DNA from 4 places in the Trichocoleus sp. DQ-U1 genome. Region 2 is predicted to be linked to each of the others. Evidence: predicted binding sites of a transcription regulator. Region 2 holds the regulator's gene; each other region holds the start of a gene.

Region 1 (5,551 bases), on a different contig from region 2:
ATTATGTTTTCTTTAACTTTTGTGGAAAACTCGTAAAATTCTGTGGAAAAGTCCTCTCATCTGTGGAAAACTACCTAGATTTTGATTCTGCTTCGTAGGTAATTTGATCGGATTGGTAAGCAGGTGGCTCGATGTGAATCAAAATTCGGACGGGGCTAAATTTTTCTTTTAGGCGGTTCTCGACTTCTTCTGTAATTTGGTGGGCAGTTTCTACATCGGTGACGTCTACAATCAAGTGCATTTCGATGAATACCTGACGCCCAACAACGCCTCTAGAAGCAATTTCGTGACAATTAATCACTCCTGGAACTTGGATGACGATCCCATGAATGGCTTCGGGCGCGATCGCCATCTCATCGACTAGCCAGGGCAAATTATCTTTAATCACGTTCCAACCACTGCGAAACACTAACAAGGCAACGGGAAAGGAGAGAATAATATCCAACCACTGAAGTTGCGGCAGATTCAATACCTGTCCTTGCCAGACGCCAATCAACCCACCCAAAACAGCAATTGTCACCCAGACATCGCTCATGGTGTGCTGGGCATCTGCAATTAAAATGGGGCTGCCTACCTGCTGCCCAACATGGCGTTCGTAGAACGTGACAAAAATATTCACGCCCAGCACAATCAGCAGTAACCACAGCTCAGAGGGGGAAATGATGACGGGTTTACCACCGCCGCTGAGAATTCGTTCAATTGCCCCTTGCAGAATTTCAAAGCAGGCAATTCCTAAGAAGGCGGCAATTCCTAACGCTCCCACGCCCTCAAATTTCTGGTGTCCGTAAGGATGATCCCGATCGGGTTGGGGCGAAGAAAATCGGCTGGCAATTAATCCCAAAATGTTGTTGGCGCTATCGGTAACGCTATGCAAGGCATCCGCTAGCAAGCTGAGAGAACCCGTCCATGACCCCAGCACTGCCTTCAACGTCATGACGAACAGATTGAGCAGTAGGGTAATGATTAAAACCTTACGCACTGCCGAGCGGTTATCTGCTACCACAGAATTTTCCTCACTCGCCATTTAGAGTTCTATGGCATTCAGTCTAAAGCTTATGGCTTCACCTTGCATCTATCCTCTTGTAAATGCTGTCTGTTCTAAGTTATGAGTGATAAGTTGATTCACAATTCAAAACTCTTGATTGCTCATGTCTTCTTCAAAACTCATCCTCAACTTAGTTGAAGGTTCTGTTTCCTTTAGCTTTACGCCCCAGGCAGCCCAAGATTTACAAGGCGCGATCGCTCAGTTGATGCAGAGTCTCAAAGTCATTGCAGGTGGCGGCGGCAAAACCAATCCCCAAAAACCAATGGAATATCGATACACGGGGGATGTCTTTCTAGAGATTTTCTGCAATCCTAATATCTGGCCGACTCCCTTTGCCGCTAAAGTTTTGATCTCCCTCCGAGATGACCGCATTCGCCTGACTACGGAGGCAGAACTCACTCGCTTAATTGAGGATGTTAATCAGTATTTAGAACAGATGGGCTAAAACTGGGCGGGCAAATGGTTGCTTTAGATTCTTTCTTAGGACGGATGCTACTACCCTAAGAAGTCTGCAAAATGTCCCTTTGTGTGTGCTAAATGGTAGCATTAAGACGCCAGATCCTGCGTTTGTTTACTCGCTTGGCGGAAAGCCGAAAGCTAGAAACTTAAAAGTGAGTGGTGCCGAGCGGTTATTTATCGAAAGCGATCGCTAAGGGCTGTCTAACCTTCATTCAATCTGACTGATTTATCTAATGAACTCTAATAATCTGCTGGAGTTAGTACAAAAAGGATTTCGCGTTACTTTGGGTGCAACCGCTTCTCTAGTTGAGAGCGTACAAGACACTCAAAAGCGAGAGCAAAATCTTGAGCTGTTAAAGTCAGACGTCAATCTGGTGGTTCAACAACTAGCAGAAAAAGGAGAGATTACGGAGCTTGAAGCCCGCACTTTCCTGAATTCTCTAATGGCGCAAGCCAATGATGCAGCTAGCACACAATCTTCTGGAACTCCGAGCCGCCCTGCGACAACGCCGGTGACAACGGTTGCCCAGCCAGATACGCAATTGGAGCTAGAGGAGCTAACTGCACAAATTGCTGCAATGCGAACTGAGTTAGAAAAGCTGCGCGACCCCAACTCAGGGATTTAGGTCGGGGATTGCTAGCAGCTTTATCAAAGCATTTATTAGGCTTGCTCCTAGTAGCCTATCTGAAAGTTTGTGCTGAGCAAAACGAAGGAGTTGAAGTGTTGTCACGCATCTCGGTTTGAGCAGAGATCCTGCAAAGAGATTTGCGCGATCGCAGCGCGATTGTTGATGACAACGTTACGCCAACACTCCACAACGTTTTGCTCAGAATGGCATCTTCACTTTTTGGATAGGTCTAAGAAGCGAACTTAATTATTCGCACTAGAAAGAATCAGAATATTCTCCAAACCAGGCTAATTAAGAATCAACAGGTGAAAGAATAAAAGCAGTCTTTCCTTAAGTTGAGACAAGCGTGGAATCAAGCTTGTCCTGAGTTTCACTGTTTCCAGTGGAACTGTAGGATTGTCTTAAAGGTAAAAAAATATCAATCGTTGTCCCATTGTTCTTGCCCCATCAGATCGCCGATGCGATCGCGGAGTAAGATATTGCATCTTTCTAATTCACACTCAACACAAACCCACTCCCGTGCAGGGATGTACTGGCACAGAACGTAGATGGGTTGCTGACGAGTCACAATTCCTTTCTCCACCAATTGACGGGCTTCTTCTTGAAGAACGTCGATGGAGTATTGCACAGATGATTTAGGCGGCATTATATCAGCAGTCATGGTCTCAGCCTCGAAACTAACGAGCTACGACTATAACTTAATATAATCCAATACTGCTTAGCGCGGAAATAATTTTTGAACAGTATATCAAGTTACAAATGAATTTATTCGTTTAATAAGGATTCCAAAAGTCAGGGAACTTTGACATAAAAATATATCCTTATGCTGATGAAATTGTCGAAGAACGGATCTATTTATAATTAAGCCTGTATTTTCAAATTGAAGACACCGTAAATAATCGGTGATAACGGTTATGACATTGATTAACAAAATTAATCAATGTGCTGCACAGTTGCTAAATGCTTAGAGCTGGGGCACCGAACAAAACTTCAAGGGCGATCGCCTGAGCTGCTGGCATCTGCCCGTAAGAAAACACACAAGGGATATGCGGGGGCAGGTGTGGGAGAAACTGTTCCAGAAGATAAGGACTGCCGTAAATCACTAGCGCTTGGAGTTCGGCATTTCCTAAGAGTTTTTTAAACAAGTCCTGAGCCAACGGTGTCAAGCCAGCACTGCCTCGGAAAGGATTCCCACGGATGAACAGCTGGAGTAGGGTTGGCTGGGCATTTAAACCCGATTTATGATAAAACACCCAGCCAGGAATTAAGGTGGTGTGGGGATCGAGTAGTTGGAGTTGATAGCCGTGCTGTTTTGGCAGAGCCACAGCCGGTGCTTGTTTATCGAGAAAATCACAATTCAGGGTATCATCCACCACAATTAAGTTGCGTAAGTTGCCCTGACTGGGAAGTAAAGGGATTTCGCCATGAACAACGAGCGCCTCTCGCACGATGTTGGCAGCTGTGGCGAGGGCGTGTGGTTGAGCTAGTTGGAGGAGATGGGGAGGGAATGGGGAAGGGGCTGGTTGGACTTCAGGCGCGATCGCCCTTGCCTCTACAGGCGGCTGTGCTGTGCCTTGTTGGACTCGGCGCTTGGCTGTCCAGATACGCTCAACAGAGGCACGAATTCGCGCCTCTGAAATGCGTCCCTGTGCTACCGCGTCGCACACCGCTTGGATAGCACCCGCAGGATCGACTGGCATCAGCAAAATATCTGCACCGGCTTCGACAGCTAAGACTGGAGCTTCATTTGCTCCATAGCGGTTGGCGATCGCTCCCATCACCAATGCATCGGTAACAATTAATCCTTCAAATCCCAGCTGTTGCCGCAGCAGTTGAGTCAAAATCGGTTGGGAAAGGGTGGCAGGGCGTTCGGCATCCCAAGCCGGGATCAGGAGATGGGCACTCATTACGGCATCTACACCGGAGGCTGTACCCGTACCGATTGCTTCTTGAAACGGCAGTAACTCAATCTCAGCCAGTCGTGCCGGGGAATGGGGCAAGACGGGCAAATCTAGATGGGAATCCACCGCCGTATCGCCATGTCCGGGAAAATGCTTAGCAGTCGTTAACACCGGATAAGCTTTCGCCCCCCGGATAAAAGCAGACGCTAGTTGAGTCACTTCCTCTGGGTTTTCGCCAAACGCCCGGACGTTAATCACTGGATTATTAGGATTGTTATTCACATCCACAACCGGCGCAAGCACCCAGTTGATGCCAATCGCGAGGGCTTCCGAGGCGATGATGCCTCCCATTTGTTCGGCGTATTTCAAGGCAAGAGAGGCATCTTTCCGGAATACTGCCCCGATTGCCATCGGTGGCGGAAACCAAGTTGCCCCAGAAAAGCGTTGTCCGACGCCTTCTTCAATATCAGCCGCGATCAGCAAGGGGGTTTTTGCCCAGTCTTGGAGTTGTTGCGATCGCAGTGCTAATTCTCCAGCACTGCCTCCCAACAAAATGACCCCCCCGACGCCCAAATCCTGCACCCAGTGTTGCAGAACTGCCGCCGGGGGTTCCCAATCTGGATACTGAATTTGGTGGTCGAACAGGTAGCCTGACGCCCGTACCACGACCATTTGCGCTACCTGTTCTGCTAGAGAGAGCGATTCCCACTCCGGCAGCAATGCCACAGATTTCAATCTTCTGCCTCAACGATGTCTTCTTCTTCCACTCTCGCAGCCGGACGGTCTTGATTAAGCTGATTCAACAAAGACAAAATGCGATCGCCCCTTTCCAGAGAACGATCTTCCTGAAACAGTAACTCTGGTGTCCGACGCAGCCGCAACCGTTGACCGAGTTCGCTGCGGACAAAGCCAGTTGCTGCTCTTAACCCAGCCATCGTTTCTACCTTCGCTTCCTCGGTGCCATAGATGCTGACGAAGATTTTAGCGTGTTGTAGGTCGCCTGACACATCCACATCGGTGACGCTGACCATGCCAGCACCCACGCGATCATCTTTGATTTCGGTTAGCAGCATTTGGCTGATTTCGCGTTTAATCAGTGCGGCAACGCGAGAAACGCGGCGACTTGTAGCCATAATCATCTGCTGCCTTTAAGACAGTGTGAGCAATGCTTTTACTCATCCTACCTAAATCGGACTCACTCCCAGCATCGCCCGTAGGGTTAGGGTAATAAAAGTTAAGGCTGCCACCAGAAAGCCCATCAAAGCGATCGCGCTGGTTCGATTTTGGAGTAGCGGTTTCAACCACCCAAAGGTATAAAAGAATACCCCTAGGATAATGGTGACAAAGTAGCGGGGGTAGCGAGAGATATTTTCCCAAAAGCCATCAAACATATTATTTAAAGTAGCCGACACAAAAAGCGGCGATAAGTCACTGCATCTTAACTGGTAACATTTGTCTGCGAGTTCGACAAGCTCGGCATCGCCCCTAAATGGGGTTTCGTCGAGAGATGGTTCGCC
Region 2 (5,551 bases):
TTAACCCAAAATTTGATATTGCTGAATCTTTTTCTATAAGCGATCGCACTGCGTTAGCGCTGGCGGCGGTAGAAATCGGTAAAAAGTGGGGCTATATCGGCAAGAAAGGCAACTTCGTCATTCAGCCCCAGTTTGATGTTGCTGAATCTTTTTCTATAAGCGATCGCAGTGAATCAGCCCTAGGACTCGCGCCAGTCAAAAAAGACAACAAATGGGGCTATATCGATAATCGGGGAGACGTTATTGTTCCGTTGGAATTTGAGGAAGCTAAGTTTTTTTCGGAAGGACTAGCAGTGATATCCAGTAATAATAAGTGGGGCTATATTGACAGAATGGGATATCTTGTTATTCCACTCCAATTTGATTGGGCTGGGGACTTTTCTCAAGGGCTGGCGGGCATAACGATAGACACTAAGGTAGGCTATATTGACAAGGCAAGCAATGTTGTCATTCCCCCACAATTTGATAATATTTATAACTTTTCAGAAGACCTAGCAGCGGTAAAGAACGGCGACAAATGGGGCTATATCAATAAGAGTGGCAAATTCGTAATTAAACCCCAATTTGATAGCGCTCAATCTTTTTCGCAAGGGCTAGCAAAAGTTAAGATTGGCAATAAATATGGCTATATCCGCAAACCTCTTCCATAAGTTCTCATTTCTGAAGACATAGAAGAATTGAGAGTCAGTGGTCGCGGAAACTTCAGCAGAATGAAGCGAGAGCCTGGTGAGGATTTCCCCGGCTCTCGTTGCCTTTATCGGAGTGTATTTGCAAGGAGACCTATAACACGCCTTTAGAACTGGGGATCGTACCGCCACGACGGGGATCAACTTCGATTGCCATGCGGAGCGATCGCGCAAACGCTTTGAACGTCGCTTCAATAATGTGGTGCGAATTAATTCCATCGAGTTGGCGAATGTGCAGCGTCATCTGGCTGTGATTGACCAACGCCACAAAAAATTCCCGCACCAGCTGGGTGTCATAAGTCCCGACTCGCTGAGTGGGAATCTCTAAGCCATAGCTGAGGTGGGGGCGTCCGGAAAAATCTAACGCTACCTGAACCAACGCTTCATCGAGAGGGGCGAGGAAATTCCCAAATCGGACAATTCCTTTGCGATCGCCCAGTGCTTGATGCAACGCCATTCCTAGGGTAATTCCCACATCTTCATTGGTATGGTGGTCATCAATTTCCAAGTCTCCCGTCGCGGCTACATCCAAATCAATCAGGCTGTGAGAGGCGATTTGATGCAGCATATGGTCTAAAAACGGAATGCCGGTTTTGGCATTGCAAGTGCCATTCCCGTCTAATTTGACGGTGACGATAACATCCGTTTCGCCCGTCTTGCGGGGAACCCTTGCCATGCGAGGAGACAAAAGCTGTTCAATGCTTGGAGAAGGTGGAAATTGGCGATCGCGTGCCTGCATCGCAGATGCTCACTCAAGAAAATAAAGTTAAGTTTATTATCCTACGTTACTGAGCATTTGGGAGACGCGAAAGCCTTAAAAATGCAAAATTAAAAATTAAAAATTAGCAGAATCTTTGCTTTTTAATTTTTAATTTTTAATGTTTGATTCTTTTTACATCCCCATAATCTCGTATCCCGCATCGACATATAGCACCTGACCTGTAATGCCACTTGCCAAATCGCTACACAAGAAAGCAGCCGCATTTCCCACTTCTTTCTGAGTTACAGTGCGTCGCAGCGGTGCTACTTCCTCAACGTGATGGATCATATCCAGAATGCCACCTACCGCCGACGATGCCAAAGTGCGGATAGGACCTGCCGAAATTGCATTCACGCGAATATTCTGTGGACCTAATTCAGATGCCAGGTAACGGACACTCATTTCCAATCCAGACTTGGCAATTCCCATTACGTTGTAGTTGGGGATCACCTTAACGCCGCCTAGATAAGTCAGCGTGACAATGCTGCCACCTTCTGTCATCAGTGGTTTTGCTGACCCAGCAAGTTGTACCAGCGAATAGGTACTAATTTCTAGAGCTTGGGTGAAGCCAGCACGGGTAGTGGTACTAAAATCACCTGATAAATCTTCCTTGTTCGCAAAAGCAAGACAATGGATCAGGATGTCTAGCTTGCCCCACTTATCGCGGATGGCGTCAAATGTAGACTGAATTTGGGTCTCATTCTGGACATCGCAGGGTAAAAATAAGCTGGGGTTGAGGGGTTCTACCAACTCTGCCACTTTTTTTTCAAAGCGGCCTCGGTCGTCTGGCAGGTAAGTCACTCCTAGATTCGCACCCGCTTGGTGCAGTTGCTGAGCAATCCCCCAGGCGATCGATCGATTGTTGGCAATGCCGGTGACAAGGGCGTTTTTTCCGGTTAAATCTAGCATAAATGTCGATTTTGAAGGCAATATTAGAGGATATCCGATTTAGGGGAGTATTCAAGATCGCGATCGCCCGGAGCGAGGCTGTCTAGTACGGGTAAGGAGCGTGCCTCCTTACTCACCATGCATCCCACCCGATAGCGCAGATACTGTCAAGATATCAACATTTTCCGTCATAATCTTACTTGCCTTGAGCAGGGAGAGAACTAAAGAAGGTAGCCGGGGAAACTACTTTAAAATTTTGTATCAAATAGCACAAAAACCGCTTGGAAGTCAGTTTATCTGTGTCTAATGTCAGAAAACTCTCATAGTTGTTTTGCTATGGTTAAAGTTCCTCCGACAGAAAGTTGCAGAAGTCTGTAGGGCAGCATTTAGGAAAAAGGAAGTGGCAGTGACGCAAGATAGACCGCTAGCAGCTGTGTTCCGTCAACTGGGAGGTGGGGCGTTTCCACCCGTGGTGGAAACTTTTGAGCGGGGCAAGACGATCTTTTTCCCAGGAGACCCGGCTGAACGGGTATACTTTTTGCTCAAAGGTGCAGTAAAGCTGTCTCGCGTGTATGAAGCTGGGGAAGAAATTACCGTGGCGCTGCTGCGAGAAAACAGCGTTTTTGGAGTACTGTCCTTAATTACAGGGCATCGTTCGGATCGGTTTTATCACGCTGTAGCATTTACGCCAGTGGAGCTGCTTTCGGCACCGATCGATCAGGTAGAGCAATCGCTCAAGGATAATCCGGAGCTATCGATGTTGATGCTGCGAGGGCTTTCTTCGCGCATTTTGCAAACAGAAATGATGATTGAGACATTAGCTCACCGAGATATGGGATCCCGCTTGGTGAGTTTTCTATTGATTCTGTGCCGTGATTTTGGCGTTCCTACCGCCAATGGAATTACGATCGATCTGAAGCTTTCTCATCAAGCGATCGCAGAAGCAATCGGCTCCACCAGGGTAACTGTCACCCGCTTACTGGGAGATTTGCGGGAGGAAAAAATGATTTCTATCCACAAGAAAAAAATTACGGTACACAACCCAGTTACACTGAGTCAGCAGTTTACTTGAAAACAGCTAGAGGCTCTCGTCAGGTTGTAGGTTAGGTTGTTGGTTAAAACGGCATGGTAGCGCGAGCAGGTTATCCAGTTTTAACATTTAGTCGGGAGTTGAGTTAAAAGGTGTCAGGTTTTAAGCGGATAGTTTTCAACCTTCCAACCTTTAACCTTTCCGATTTCACCTTCGATCTTTAATTCCTGTTAACCCTTTCTCTAGCCTGCGATGCGATAGGCTGTAACTGGAATGACTGTAGCAGACAATGACCGACAGTGCGCTCTTCCTGATTTTGTCTATTTTAGTGTTGGGAAGCGTCATCGCAACGGTGGGCGATCGCATTGGCACGCGCGTGGGAAAAGCACGCCTGTCGTTGTTCAATCTGCGTCCCCGCAAAACAGCTGTTTTAGTAACGATTCTAACGGGACTAACGATTTCTGCCTCAACACTAACAATCATCTTCGCGACCAGCGAACAATTGCGGATTGGAGTTTTTAGACTTCAAGAAGTCCAGAAAAAACTCAAAACAGCAAGTAAGGATATTGCCAAAGCAAACGAGCAGAAACGGAAGACCGAAAGCGAACTTGCTAAAACCGCCGCCCAAAAAGAGCAAGTAGAGAAGGAACTCGCTCAGGCTCGCACCCAGCAATCTGTCGCCCAGCAGCGCTTAGATGCGATTAATCGATCTTTGGCAGCCGCGCTGGCTAAACAAGGCCAGACGGAGGCGCAACTAAATCAGACTCAAAGCGAACTGACCCGGGTTGCCAGCAGCTTTCAGCAAACCCAAAAACAGCTTACATCTGTCTCAGGGCAAGCCAAGACGCTACGTTCCGAAATCCAACAACTTCAAGCAGAACGCCAAGAATTGCTCCAGCAGCGAAATCAAGTCAGAGCTGAAATTACTGAATTCAAAGCGAAAGTGACTCAGCGCGACCAAAAAATTGCCCAGCAAGACCGAGCAATTAGCCAACGCGATGAGCAAATTCTCAAGCGGGATCAAGCCCTTGTGGAACTTGATGAGAAACTTGCTACCTTTCGGAAGAGCCTGAGCGATCGCGATGAGCAAATTGCCCAGCGAGACAAAGCCTTATCTCTACTTGATAACAAAATTTCTCAACGAGATGAGGTGATTGCCCAGCGAGAAAATCGCCTTAAAGAACTCGAAAAACAACAAGCTTCCCTAGAGCAGGAAGTGGCAACCTTAGAACAGTATTACCAGTCTTATCAAACTTTGCGTCAGGGTAGTCTGGCACTGCTGCGCGGTCAGGTTCTGGCGGCTGGCGTTTTTCGTATTGTCGAGCCAGCCGCAGCCCGACAGGTCATTGAGCAGCTGTTACGGGAAGCGAATCGGACAGCGATTAAAGCGACCCAACCCGGTCTCAACAAGGTGGCGAACGAACGGGTCGTGCAAATTACAGAGGCACAGGTAGAGCAACTGATCAACCAGATTCAGGATGGTCGAAACTATGTAGTCCGAGTTTTTTCGGCTGGTAACTATGTCCAGGGAGAAAAGCAGGTACAAGTCTTTGCAGACGCCGCACCCAATCAAGTTGTATTCCGCACTGGTGAAGTCGTAGCAACGACATCTGCCGATCCTTCAAACATGACCGACCAACAAATTCGGCAGCGGATTGACCTGCTGCTTGGAGCATCCCAGTTCCGAGCTACTCGCGCGGGGATTTTGGGCGATACAGTTCAGGTTGGCGATAATCGAATTGTTAGCTTGATTCGGTTTATCGAGCAGTTGAAAAAGCACAATAAGCCGATTTCTCTGAAAGCGGTCGTGGCTGAGGACGCCTATATTGCCGGACCCATGAAATTAAATTTGGAGGCGGTTGAAGACGGAGAAGTTGTGGTCAGGATGTAATTTATTAGTCATTAGTGATGAGATGATGACTAATGGCAATTAACCATTTGTAAATTAGCGATTAGCCAATTCAGATGATTTTAGGGTTCGATCCAGGGCGCGATAAGTGTGGTTTAGCCGTAGTGGGGAAAGACAATTCTCTGCATTACCACCAGGTTGTACCAGCAGAAGCAGCGATCGCAACGCTCCTTGAGTTGTGTGAAAAATTTCCGATTGATACTCTAGTGATGGGCGATCAAACCACTTCCAAAAGTTGGAAAAAGAAACTTCAGCAATTTCCAACGTCGGTGCCAATT
Region 3 (5,551 bases), on a different contig from region 2:
CTATCCGAGCGCTCTCATAGCCTTGACTTTAGTTCTCAGGCATACGCTCAATCACCCTTCAGCTCTAAGGACTTAAGCAACTTCGCCAGGGCTGTTTTGGCGATGGAACCGGGTCGCCAAGCTGCCTATAACGAGATCAAAAGAATCGTGGGCAGCCCTCCAAATATTGCTTGCAGCCAGCCGAATAGCCTGCGATCGCTTCCAGGAAATGCACAGGCCATTGCCATCAATTACTGCAAACAGTCTCAAAAGATTGTTGAGAGCAACGGTTTGTCCATTGGATTATTTAATCAAATTACGGTGGAGGCGCAAAAAAATTCGGAGGTAGCAGCACAGATAAAAAATGAAATGATCCGTCTGCAAGCTCAGTAAAAAATAAACTTTTGCTGACCCTGCTTGACTCGGATTTTGATGTCATCTGTGCTGATGTTAGTAGCATCACTATAACTTGCTGACTAAAGATTCCAGTGATGCTAACGATAACGCAACGCTTTCCCGCCAATTTGGATGCATCGGTCAACTTTACTCTTTTTCTGACTGCCGAGGAGCGCACGCGCAGCCGCTATCGCTTTGAAACTGCTGAGGGACAAGCTTTGTATCTGCGCTTACCTAGAGGAACCGTGTTGCGCGATCGCGATCTCCTTCAATCTGAAATCGGTGATATCGTCGTGAGAATCGTGGCTAAACCGGAACCCGTTCTCACTGCGACTGCCCAGAAACCCCTCGATTTGCTGCGGGCGGCTTATCATCTAGGCAATCGCCATGTACCGATAGAAATCGCTGCCACTCATTTGCGGTTGTCTCCCGACCAAGTTTTAAAGTCAATGCTGGAACACCTGGGGATGGAGGTACGAGAGGAAATCTCGCCTTTTTATCCAGAAATGGGTGCCTATGGACACCATCATCACGCTTAGTTAATCGGGTAATCGGTAATGGGGGAGTTTTAAGTTTTGAGTTTTGATTTGTAGAAACGCGATAATCGCGTCTGAGTTTTAACGAGAACCGATACAAAACTCTAGGCTTCATCCTAAAACTCTTCCCCACTCCCTACGTACCAACAATGACTAACGAGCAATTACCGATTCCCCATTCTCCAGTTAACCTGCTGTGTCTTATGCAACTGGTGAGTCCCGCGTTGCCGGTAGGTGCTTATAGCTATTCCGAAGGGCTGGAAACCCTCGTCGATGCTGGTGTAATTGAGAACCTGCAACATCTGGGACACTGGCTCAAACAGGAACTGGGTTATGGGGCAATTCGGTTGGAAGCGGCGGTGATGCTTCGGGGATATCGGGGGGCAATTGCTGGGGATTTGGAGGCTTTAAGTTATTGGAATGTCTGGTTATCTGCTGCTAAGGAAACACAGGAGTTGCAAGCACAAAGTTGGCAGATGGGGCGATCGCTCATTCGATTACTTTTGGAATTACAGCCCCAGGTTCGGTCAATGGTGGATGCGATCGGGAATCCTTGTAATTATGCGATCGCTTTCGGCATTGCCACCGCCCATTGGCAAATCGACGCTGCATCTGCCCTCTTGGGCTACTTACACAGCTGGGCAACCAATTTGATCGCAGCCGGGGTCAAATTAATTCCCCTCGGACAAACGGCTGGGCAACAGCTACTCCTAGAACTACAACCCATCTTGATTCAGGCTGCCAAGGAAATTTTAGCGTTAGAAGATGACGCCCTGAGTAGTTGCGGCTGGGGATTAGCATTGGCGAGTATCGCTCACGAAACACAGTACACGCGCTTATTTCGGAGTTAAAAGAAATCGGCACAAAAACTAGTAAAAGCTGGGAATAGCTTATCGTTAATTGCCTTGCTACGATGAGCAATTAGCCATTCGCTTTCAGAAAATTTTATGAATGCTTTTCGGGTTGGAGTAGCTGGCCCAGTGGGTTCGGGAAAAACTGCCTTGGTTGAAGCCTTATGTAAGGCGATGCGGCAAAAATATCAAATTGCTGTAGTCACGAATGATATTTATACCCAGGAAGATGCCCAGTTTCTCGTGCGAAGTCATGCCTTGGAAAGCGATCGCATCCTGGGTGTCGAAACTGGCGGCTGTCCCCATACTGCCATCCGCGAAGACGCTTCCATGAACATCGCCGCCATTGAACAAATGGAACAGCGATTTCCCGATTTAGACTTAGTGTTTTTAGAAAGTGGCGGCGATAACTTAGCGGCTACCTTCAGCCCAGAACTGGTAGACTTGACAATTTACGTCATTGATGTTGCAGCCGGTGACAAAATTCCGCGCAAAGGTGGTCCCGGAATTACTAAATCCGATCTTTTAGCAATCAACAAAATTGATCTTGCTCCTCAAGTGGGAGCAGATTTAGGGGTCATGGAACGCGATGCGCGGAGGATGCGGGGAGAAAAACCCTTTATCTTTACGAATTTGAAGACTCAGCAAGGATTAACGGCTGTGGTGGACTTTATCCGCCTAAATCTGGGCGAAATTTCAGAAACCGCAAGCTGACCTTTCCGAAAGCTGTTCCAAAAATTCGGTTCTTTGTATCATTGATAACAATTTCTTGCCAGAACATCGCTCTAATATCACTGCTTAACTGTATATGTTCTCTATCATTGGGCTGATTCAGCCAGGAGTACGGTAACGGTATGGCAAGGCGATTAGGGCGACGTAAATTTCTTCTATACGGTTCTGCTACTCTGGGAACCAGTATTCTTCTCAAAGCTTGTAGCAGCACTCCCACTTCTACCTCTGAGACTGCCAGCCCAACAGCGGCGTCTCCCTCTCCCAGCGCAACAACCGTTGCGGCTGCCGGTGCAGGAAACACCATCAAAGTCGGGATTCTGCACTCTCGCAGCGGCACGATGGCGATTAGCGAAAACAGCGTTGTAGATGCTGAACTGTTGGCAATTGAGGAGATTAATAAAGCCGGTGGCGTCCTCGGCAAGCAAATTCAAGCAATTGAGGAAGATGGTCAATCCGACTGGCCTACTTTTGCAGAGAAAGCGAGAAAGCTAATCGATCAGGATAAAGTTGTCACCGTTTTCGGCTGCTGGACTTCCGCCAGCCGCAAAGCAGTGCTGCCAGTATTTGAAGAAAAAGGTCATATGCTCTGGTATCCCGTGCAATACGAGGGTCAAGAGTGCTCCAAAAATATTTTCTATACGGGTGCTGCTCCCAACCAACAAATCGAGCCAGCAGTCGATTGGCTATTGCAAAATAAAGGTAAAAAATTCTTCCTAGTTGGCTCAGATTACGTTTTTCCGCGTACCGCGAATACGATTATTAAAGAGCAGTTAAAGGCAAAAGGCGGCGAAACCGTCGGGGAAGATTACTTACCCCTAGGCAATACAGAAGTTACGCCCATCATCACTAAAATTAAAGCTGCTCTGCCTGATGGAGGGGTCATTTTTAATACCCTGAATGGGGATAGTAATGTGGCTTTCTTCAAGCAGATGCAAGGTGCAGGGTTGGGACCAGATAAATATCCCGTAATGTCTGTCAGTATTGCCGAAGAAGAAGTCAAAGCAATTGGCACAGAATATCTCAAAGGTCAATATGCCGCATGGAATTACTTCCAAACGGTAGATACCCCGGCGAATAAAAAATTTGTCGAAGCTTTTAAGGCAAAATACGGTCCAGATCGGGTAACAAATGACCCGATGGAAGCAGCTTACATTGCTGTTTATCTGTGGAAACAAGCTGTCGAGAAAGCAAAAACCGCTGACGATTTAGAGGCAGTCCGAAAGGCTGCGGTTGGTCAGAAGTTTGAGGCTCCAGAAGGCACTGTAACGATGGAAAGTAACCATCACATTTCTAAGTTTGTACGGCTAGGTGAAGTCGCAGATGATGGTCTCTTTAAGATTGTCTATGAGACGAAATCAGCAGTGAAGCCAGTTCCTTGGAACCAATTCGTTGCTGCAACTAAGGGTTTGGGATGCGACTGGTCAGATTCCAAAAAAGGTGGTCAGTACAAAATTTAAGCGGTTAAAAATTAGTCCTTAGTTATTAGTCGTCAATCTTGAGAAGATTGGTTGGGTTTCGTTACCTGATGGTGTTGGCTAATTAAGAACCTAACCCCCATCCCCCTTCCCTATGAGGGAAGGGGGAGTCTGGAAGCCTCTACCCTTGTAGGGAAGGGTTTGGGGAGAGGTCAAAAATTAATGCCAACAGCATCCGTTACCTCAACCCAACCTAGGGGATTTGAAAGCTAATAACTAATGACTCACGATCCATGACTAATGACCCATGATTAATGGCTGAGGAAGCGGTGTGATAGCAGGATTGCTGGATGGGATTTTTAATGGAATTAGCATCGGCGCGGTTTTGTTAATTTCAGCACTGGGACTAGCCATTGTCTTTGGACTCATGGGTGTCATTAACTTAGCTCACGGTGAGTTGATGATGCTAGGAGCCTACACAACGTTTGTTGTACAAAATGGCTTCAAAATATTGGGTAAGCCTTGGTCTGAAACCTATATTGTTTTTGCGCTAATTTTGGCTTTCCTGGTGACAGCAGGTGTGGGATTAGTTCTGGAACGGGGAGTGATTCGTTATCTTTACGGACGCCCGCTAGAAACACTGCTCGCAACTTGGGGCGTTAGTCTGATTTTGCAGCAATTCGCTCGCAGTGTTAGCTGGGTGTTAGTCATTGGCATTGGGATATTTTGCCTTTTGTTTTTTGGCGCTTTTTGGATTCTGTCCCGCCGCTCAGATTTTGAGCGTATTCGTAACTGGGTAATTGCAATCATGTTGCCGATATCTCTAGGCGTTGCAAGTGCCACAAGTGCAGTTTTGGGACAAACTTATAAACTGGCTGTCACCAAGCCTTGGTTTGGCGCTCAAAATGTAGACGTGACGGCACCCAACTGGTTACGAGGAGGATTGCGGCTGGGTACGTTGCAGATGCCCTATACGCGGCTATTTATTATTGCGCTAACCATTGTTTGTGTTGCTGGAATTTATGTATTTTTGCAACGGTCTTCATGGGGCTTAAGAATTCGCTCGGTCATGCAGAATCGTAGTATGAGTGCTTGTTTAGGAATTCCGACTGCCAAAGTTGATGCCATTACATTTGCTTTGGGTTCTGGATTGGCTGGAATTGCCGGTTGTGCGATTAGTTTGCTGGGTTCAGTGGGACCAAATACAGGGCAGAACTACATCGTCGATACATTTATGGTGGTTGTTGTCGGTGGCGTCGGTAAGCTGGTGGGCAGTATTGTGGCAGCGATGGGAATTGGCACGATTAACTACTTAATCAGTTCTAAAGTCTTAGTGCCGATGGTGGCACCGATAAAGCCTTTAGTGGATTTCTTTGAGTTTTTCGGCACAACCAGTATGGCGAAGGTGATGGTATTCGCCTTAATTATTGCGTTCCTTCAGGTGCGGCCAGGAGGGATTTTTCCACAGAAGGGACGTAGCGTTGATGCTTAAACAAAGACAATCGAGTAGAGGCTCAAGGCGATGATTTTGGATGCGGTTCTTGAAGTTAAGGGCATGAAGCAGCAACGTAGACGAGCGGTGCTGATGGAAGTGGGGATAACGATTGCGATCGCTTTGCTGCTCATTTTCGTAATGCCAGCA
Region 4 (5,551 bases), on a different contig from region 2:
AAAACTATCAAGGAGAATGGGGAAGGCCGTTTTATGACGGGGATTCCGCTCGAACAGCGCGGGAAAAAGAAGAAATCGGGCTGCATAATCGATCAGTTAATCCAGTCTTAAGGAAGAAGGGATTGGCTTAACGTGGGATGGGCTGCTAAGGAGGAAGTCGTTTGATCGCGATTTGGGAAAAGTCGATTTCCTCAAATAACGTTTCATAGATAGCGCTCGGGACTACTAGCGCAAGCGCGATCGCACTAACACGAGAGACATTGCGATCGCAATTTGTCGAGCATCTCATTATTAGTGAGAGTAAGTGCCTGTGTAAGGACTCTAGCCGTGGTGAAGCATCATGACAATGTCTAAATATTGTCTGCACCCTTATTCATTTCTTCTAATATCTTCTCGCTGATTCGCTGCCGATGTCCCTCTTTATCTTCTTCTGAGGGTGAATCATCGGATTTTTCAGTGTGTGGAGTTGTTGAGAGCGTAGCCATGTGAATATGACCTAGCACTCCCATTACAGTAGCTGTGAAGTGCGAACGCGGATCGGCATCCTTTTGATGGTAAGAAAAGGATAAATTCTTACAGCGGTCACGAATTGACTGGGTATTGAATGAGATAATCCCTGGGTCATGTGCAAAATCGTTTCTAATCCCCCTGATGACATCTAAGTCACGCCTGCAAGTCTGCGAAATTAGCCCCAAATAGTAAGCTAGTTTAATTCTGGATGAAAAAGTTGATAACGGTGCTGTTCCTTCAAAAAGATCCTTCTCTATGTTTTTGTTCCCCACTAATGACACATAAAGTAGATCCGAGAGGCTCACATCCAAATATGCTGCTGCGAACAGCGCGCAGCCACGATCAGACTCTGAAGTCAGTGATTTGCGAAACGAATCGACTTTTTTCTTCTGTGTGGCAAGGTGTTCCACAATTTTGTCATTCATATCCTAAGCCTATCAATTCCGTGGTGGATTTAAAAGATGACGTTACGGAAAGTGCCTTCTGCCGCCTAACTATTGATTAGCCTGACTTTTTCTGGATAAAACCCCTAATCAAGGGATTATTCAGATACTTTTCGCATAACATTCATTAAAAGATGATTATTCTGAAATTTTCTAGATAATGTAATTTAAGAGTCAATTATACCGAGATATTCTATACGTCTTCCACTCATTAAATTGATTCACCCGACGATCGCCAGATCCCGAAAAATCCATAACCTATCGATTTAGATAGTGGTTGATGGCTGCTTTGCAGAGTTTTAGACAACGCGATCGCTAATCCCTAGCCTTATTGTTAGACTTAAAACTTTCGTATTTAAAGATACAAAATACCTTCTCTGCTAGCACTTAATCTTGCAAACATTCAAGCAAGTAAGCGAGAAGAGAGCCAATGAAAAACCACTATTCCGTCATTATTGTAGGAGGTGGTCAAGCGGGTCTGTCCATGAGCTACTGCTTAAAGGAGAGAGGTTTTGACCATATCGTTTTTGAAAAAAATAAGATTGGACATTCATGGCGCTCTAAACGTTGGGATTCCTTTTGTTTAGTGACACCCAATTGGCAATGCAAGCTTCCTGGATATCACTACCCAGGAGATGACCCTAACGGTTTTATGCAAAAGGATGAAATTGTTAAATATATCGAACACTACGCTAAATCATTTGACCCTCCCGTAAAGGAAGGCGTGGAAGTGTCAAAAGTTCGGAAGAGCCGTTCTCAGGATGTCTTTGAATTAACGACTTCTATTGGAGACTATACAGCCGATCAAGTCGTAATTGCTGCGGGGAGCTACCACATTCCCAAGTTGCCAAAAATCGCTGAACGGCTTCCCGAACATATTATGCAAATCCACTCATCTGAATACAAAAACCCAGAGTCTTTACCCGAAAAGAGCGTATTAGTCGTGGGAACCGGACAATCCGGTTGCCAGATTGCTGAGGATTTGCACCTTGCAGGTAAACAAGTCCATTTATGTGTCGGGAGTGCCCCGCGATCACCACGCCGATATCGTGGGAAAGATGTTGTTGATTGGTTAGATCAAATGGGGTACTACGATTTGTCAATCGACGAACATCCCCAGAAAGAGAAAGCTAGAACCAATACTAATCACTATGTTACAGGTCGCGATGGTGGGCGTGAGATCGATCTGCGACAATTTTCTCTGGAGGGTATGCAACTGTATGGAAGGTTAAAGACTATTAGCAGTAGTCATCTCGAATTTTGGGACGACCTGAAGCAAAATTTGGATCGAGCGGATGCGGTTGCTAATAACATCAAGAAAAGCATTGATGCATTCATTGAAAAAAATCAAATAGAAGCACCTACAGAACCCGCCTACAAACCTGTTTGGGAGCCAAAGGAAGCAGTGCTAAAGCTTGATTATGAAAAGGCGAATATAGGTACTGTCGTTTGGTCTACTGGGTATCAGCCCGATTTTAGTTGGATTGAGGTTCCGGTGTTTGATGGCAAGGGTTATCCCGGTCACGATCGCGGTGTAACAGGTGTACAAGGATTGTACTTCTTAGGACTCCCGTGGTTGTATACGTGGGGTTCAGGACGGTTTTCGGGAATTGAACGAGATGCTACTTACTTGGCTGATTACATTACGGCGAGGAAGAAAGTATCGTATTCAAACGCTTGGAGCATCGTCAATGAATATTTGCTTGGCTCGTAATAAGAGGTTCAGATCCCCGACTTCTTTAAGAAGTCGGGGATCTAGGATTCACTACCTATCGATTTAGATAGGTGTTCGATTGCAGTTGGAGAGAGTTTTAGGTATTGCGATCGCTCCCCCTAGTCTTATTGTTAGACCTAAAAGTTTCGTAGTGAAAGATACAAATCGCTTTATCTGCCAGCACTTAATCTGGCAGCACAACATAAGTTTGCTAAGTGTTCATCCTTCATCAGCTAGGTGATTTAAGGATTTTAGTAGCTACAAATCAGTCCTAAACCCACCATTAAACGTTCCAATTTTTAACGAATATCAAGGAGAAAATCATGCCTGAAGTAACCACTCCTGCTCATAAAGCTGGTGATTTCTTTGTCGATTATGAAGAGAAAGTTTTCCCGGATGTCAAAGCAGAACCCGGTGAGAAAGCGCTTGTTACATTTCACACCGTTGCGTTTGAAGGGTCAATTGGTCTAGTGAATTTATTGCAAGCAACTCGCTTGCTCCGTAAGGGATTTGAAACTTCGGTTCTGCTGTACGGGCCAGGGATAACGCTGGGTATTCAACGAGGCTTTCCCAAAATTGGTGATGAGCCATTCCCCGGTCAGCAAAACTTTAACAACCAGATTAGCAAGTTTATTGCTGAGGGTGGCAAAGTCTATGCTTGTCGCTTTTCTATGCAAGCACTTTACGGTCACGGTGAGCCTTCTCTCATCCCTGGCATCCGCCCAATCAACCCTCTTGATGTGCTGGATTTGATGCTAATGCACCGTAAAGAAGGTGCCTTCATTCTGGATACTTGGACGGTGTAAGAGTTGGTAGGGGGTAGGTGTTAGATGGTAAATTTACAGGCTTTATCAGGAGCAGAATCTACCCAAAATCCTAATCTTTCCCAGCCAGTGCTGTAGCTTCTTCCCTAAAACCTATTCCCTGCTACCTACCCCCTAAAACCTACCTCCTACCTCCTACCACCTAATGATGGATTACTCACGTACAGTCCGAGCGGCAGCAGTACAAATCAGCCCGGTTTTGTTCAGTCGAGATGGAACGACTGAGAAGGTGTTGCAAGCGATCGCCTCATCTGCCAAAGAAGGTGCCCAGCTAGTCATTTTTCCTGAAACCTTCATCCCCTACTATCCCTACTTTTCCTTTGTGCAGCCTCCCGTATTGATGGGCAAGGAACATATGCGGCTTTACGAAGAAGCCGTAACCGTTCCGGGGCCAGTATCCGATGCCGTGAGCAGAGCTGCCCGCTCTTATGAGATTGTGGTGGTGTTGGGGGTGAATGAGCGAGATAATGGTTCGCTCTACAACAGCCAACTGATTTTTGATGCGGATGGCACGTTGCTATTGAAGCGGCGCAAGATTACGCCAACCTACCACGAGCGCATGGTTTGGGGGCAGGGAGACGGTTCTGGTTTGAGGGTTTTAGATACGGCTGTTGGTAAGCTGGGTGCCTTGGCTTGCTGGGAACACTATAACCCCTTGGCTCGATTTGCATTAATGGCGCAGCACGAACAAATTCACTGTGCCCAATTCCCTGGTTCGCTAGTTGGACAGATTTTCACTGACCAGATTGAGGTAACTATCCGCCATCATGCACTGGAATCCGGCTGTTTTGTGGTGAATGCAACGGGTTGGCTCTCTCCGGAACAGGTTGGACAAATTACCTCGGATGAAAAATTGCAGCGAGTGTTGAGTGGTGGCTGCAATACGGCAATTATTGGGCCTGAAGGAAATCATCTGTGTACGCCCATTACAGAAGGTGAGGGAATTGCGATCGCAGATTTGGATTTCTCTTTAATTACCAAACGCAAGCGAATGATGGATTCTGTTGGTCACTATTCTCGCCCCGATTTATTGCAATTGCGAGTTAACTTAGATGCCCAAACCGTGATGGAAGTAGCAGATGGCATTCAGGCAACGGATGAAACAATTGACCCGTACCTACAACCTACAACCTACTCCCTACCACCTATCACCTAATGGAAACAAAACCGCCCTTACCACCATTTACCCTGGAAACCGCTCTCATCAAAGTTCAAGCAGCAGAAAATGCGTGGAACACTCGCGATCCGCAGAAAGTTGCCTTAGCCTACACAGAGGATTCTCAGTGGCGAAATCGAGCCGAATTTTTCAGTGGACGTGAAGCGATCGCAGCTTTTCTGCAACGTAAGTGGGCTAAAGAGTTGGACTACCGCCTAAAAAAAGAGCTTTGGAGCTTCACCGACGATCGAATCTCTGTCTGCTTTGAGTATGAATGGCACGATGATTCTGGCTACTGGTATCGCGCTTATGGCAATGAACAATGGGAGTTTGCCAAGAACGGTTTGATGCAAAGGCGAGAAGCCAGCATTAACGATGTTCCCATTCAAGAGTCTGAAAGAAAGTTTCGGTGGGAGCGTAAACCCAATCTATGAACAAGCAACAGTTAATTGTAGAGCTTCAAACTCATGGACTGAAGCTAGTTGAACAGGAAATTGGAGCAGCAGGACGAAAAGGCGGGGCAGGCCCCTCTGATCACAAAGCTGTAACTGTGGATGGCACGACGGTAATGGTGCCAATTTACAACAGCCCAGCCGCTCAGTCACCTTACACTATTGGGATTGACAAGACAACAAACCAGATGCTGTTGCAATTGGATCGAGAAGCGATCGCATCCATCAATTTTCCCCATCAACCCAAGTTCTACAGCCTCACCACGGCTGACGGCATTCCTTACAGTCAAATTGCTTTGTTGCACAGTCGAGACGTTTTAGCGACAACTGTTCTGCAAACCTGTATACGTTATGGCAATACAGCTACCTCTTGCCAGTTTTGTGCCATTGGACAATCACTGGCAGCAGGTAGAACCATTGCTCGGAAAACCCCCGCTCAACTGGCTGAAGTC

Evidence for each region. The regulator NtcA, encoded in region 2, controls nitrogen genes in cyanobacteria. The targets are predictions, from matches to a motif close to TTTGTANNNNNNNNTACAAA.
Region 1: the regulator NtcA is predicted to act here: its motif matches at 2,874-2,893, upstream of NDI34_RS24880 (DUF4327 family protein).
Region 3: the regulator NtcA is predicted to act here: its motif matches at 2,509-2,528, upstream of urtA (urea ABC transporter substrate-binding protein).
Region 4: the regulator NtcA is predicted to act here: its motif matches at 2,813-2,832, upstream of NDI34_RS05830 (MSMEG_0572/Sll0783 family nitrogen starvation response protein).

What each region holds. Positions count from the first base shown of each region.
Region 1 is NZ_JAMPKB010000097.1:6,658-12,208, reverse strand. It holds gene NDI34_RS24895 (cation diffusion facilitator family transporter) at 71-1,003, opposite strand; gene NDI34_RS24890 (hypothetical protein) at 1,149-1,490, shown strand; gene NDI34_RS24885 (hypothetical protein) at 1,738-2,130, shown strand; gene NDI34_RS24880 (DUF4327 family protein) at 2,552-2,794, opposite strand; gene NDI34_RS24875 (glycoside hydrolase family 3 N-terminal domain-containing protein) at 3,090-4,760, opposite strand; gene rbfA (30S ribosome-binding factor RbfA) at 4,766-5,167, opposite strand; gene NDI34_RS24865 (DUF751 family protein) at 5,219-5,425, opposite strand; gene NDI34_RS24860 (hypothetical protein) at 5,520-5,551, opposite strand, start outside.
Region 2 is NZ_JAMPKB010000019.1:29,549-35,099, forward strand. It holds gene NDI34_RS10435 (WG repeat-containing protein) at 1-650, shown strand, start outside; gene hisB (imidazoleglycerol-phosphate dehydratase HisB) at 781-1,425, opposite strand; gene fabI (enoyl-ACP reductase FabI) at 1,579-2,355, opposite strand; gene ntcA (global nitrogen regulator NtcA) at 2,735-3,406, shown strand; gene NDI34_RS10455 (DUF3084 domain-containing protein) at 3,654-5,255, shown strand; gene NDI34_RS10460 (pre-16S rRNA-processing nuclease YqgF) at 5,330-5,551, shown strand, end outside.
Region 3 is NZ_JAMPKB010000033.1:20,068-25,618, reverse strand. It holds gene NDI34_RS15425 (DUF4168 domain-containing protein) at 1-372, shown strand, start outside; gene ureE (urease accessory protein UreE) at 471-914, shown strand; gene NDI34_RS15415 (urease accessory protein UreF) at 1,061-1,762, shown strand; gene ureG (urease accessory protein UreG) at 1,859-2,476, shown strand; gene urtA (urea ABC transporter substrate-binding protein) at 2,617-3,951, shown strand; gene urtB (urea ABC transporter permease subunit UrtB) at 4,241-5,401, shown strand; gene urtC (urea ABC transporter permease subunit UrtC) at 5,465-5,551, shown strand, end outside.
Region 4 is NZ_JAMPKB010000009.1:42,747-48,297, reverse strand. It holds gene NDI34_RS05845 (hypothetical protein) at 1-131, shown strand, start outside; gene NDI34_RS05840 (MltR family transcriptional regulator) at 351-935, opposite strand; gene NDI34_RS05835 (MSMEG_0569 family flavin-dependent oxidoreductase) at 1,384-2,667, shown strand; gene NDI34_RS05830 (MSMEG_0572/Sll0783 family nitrogen starvation response protein) at 2,991-3,473, shown strand; gene NDI34_RS05825 (Nit6803 family nitrilase) at 3,640-4,647, shown strand; gene NDI34_RS05820 (nuclear transport factor 2 family protein) at 4,647-5,081, shown strand; gene NDI34_RS05815 (MSMEG_0568 family radical SAM protein) at 5,078-5,551, shown strand, end outside.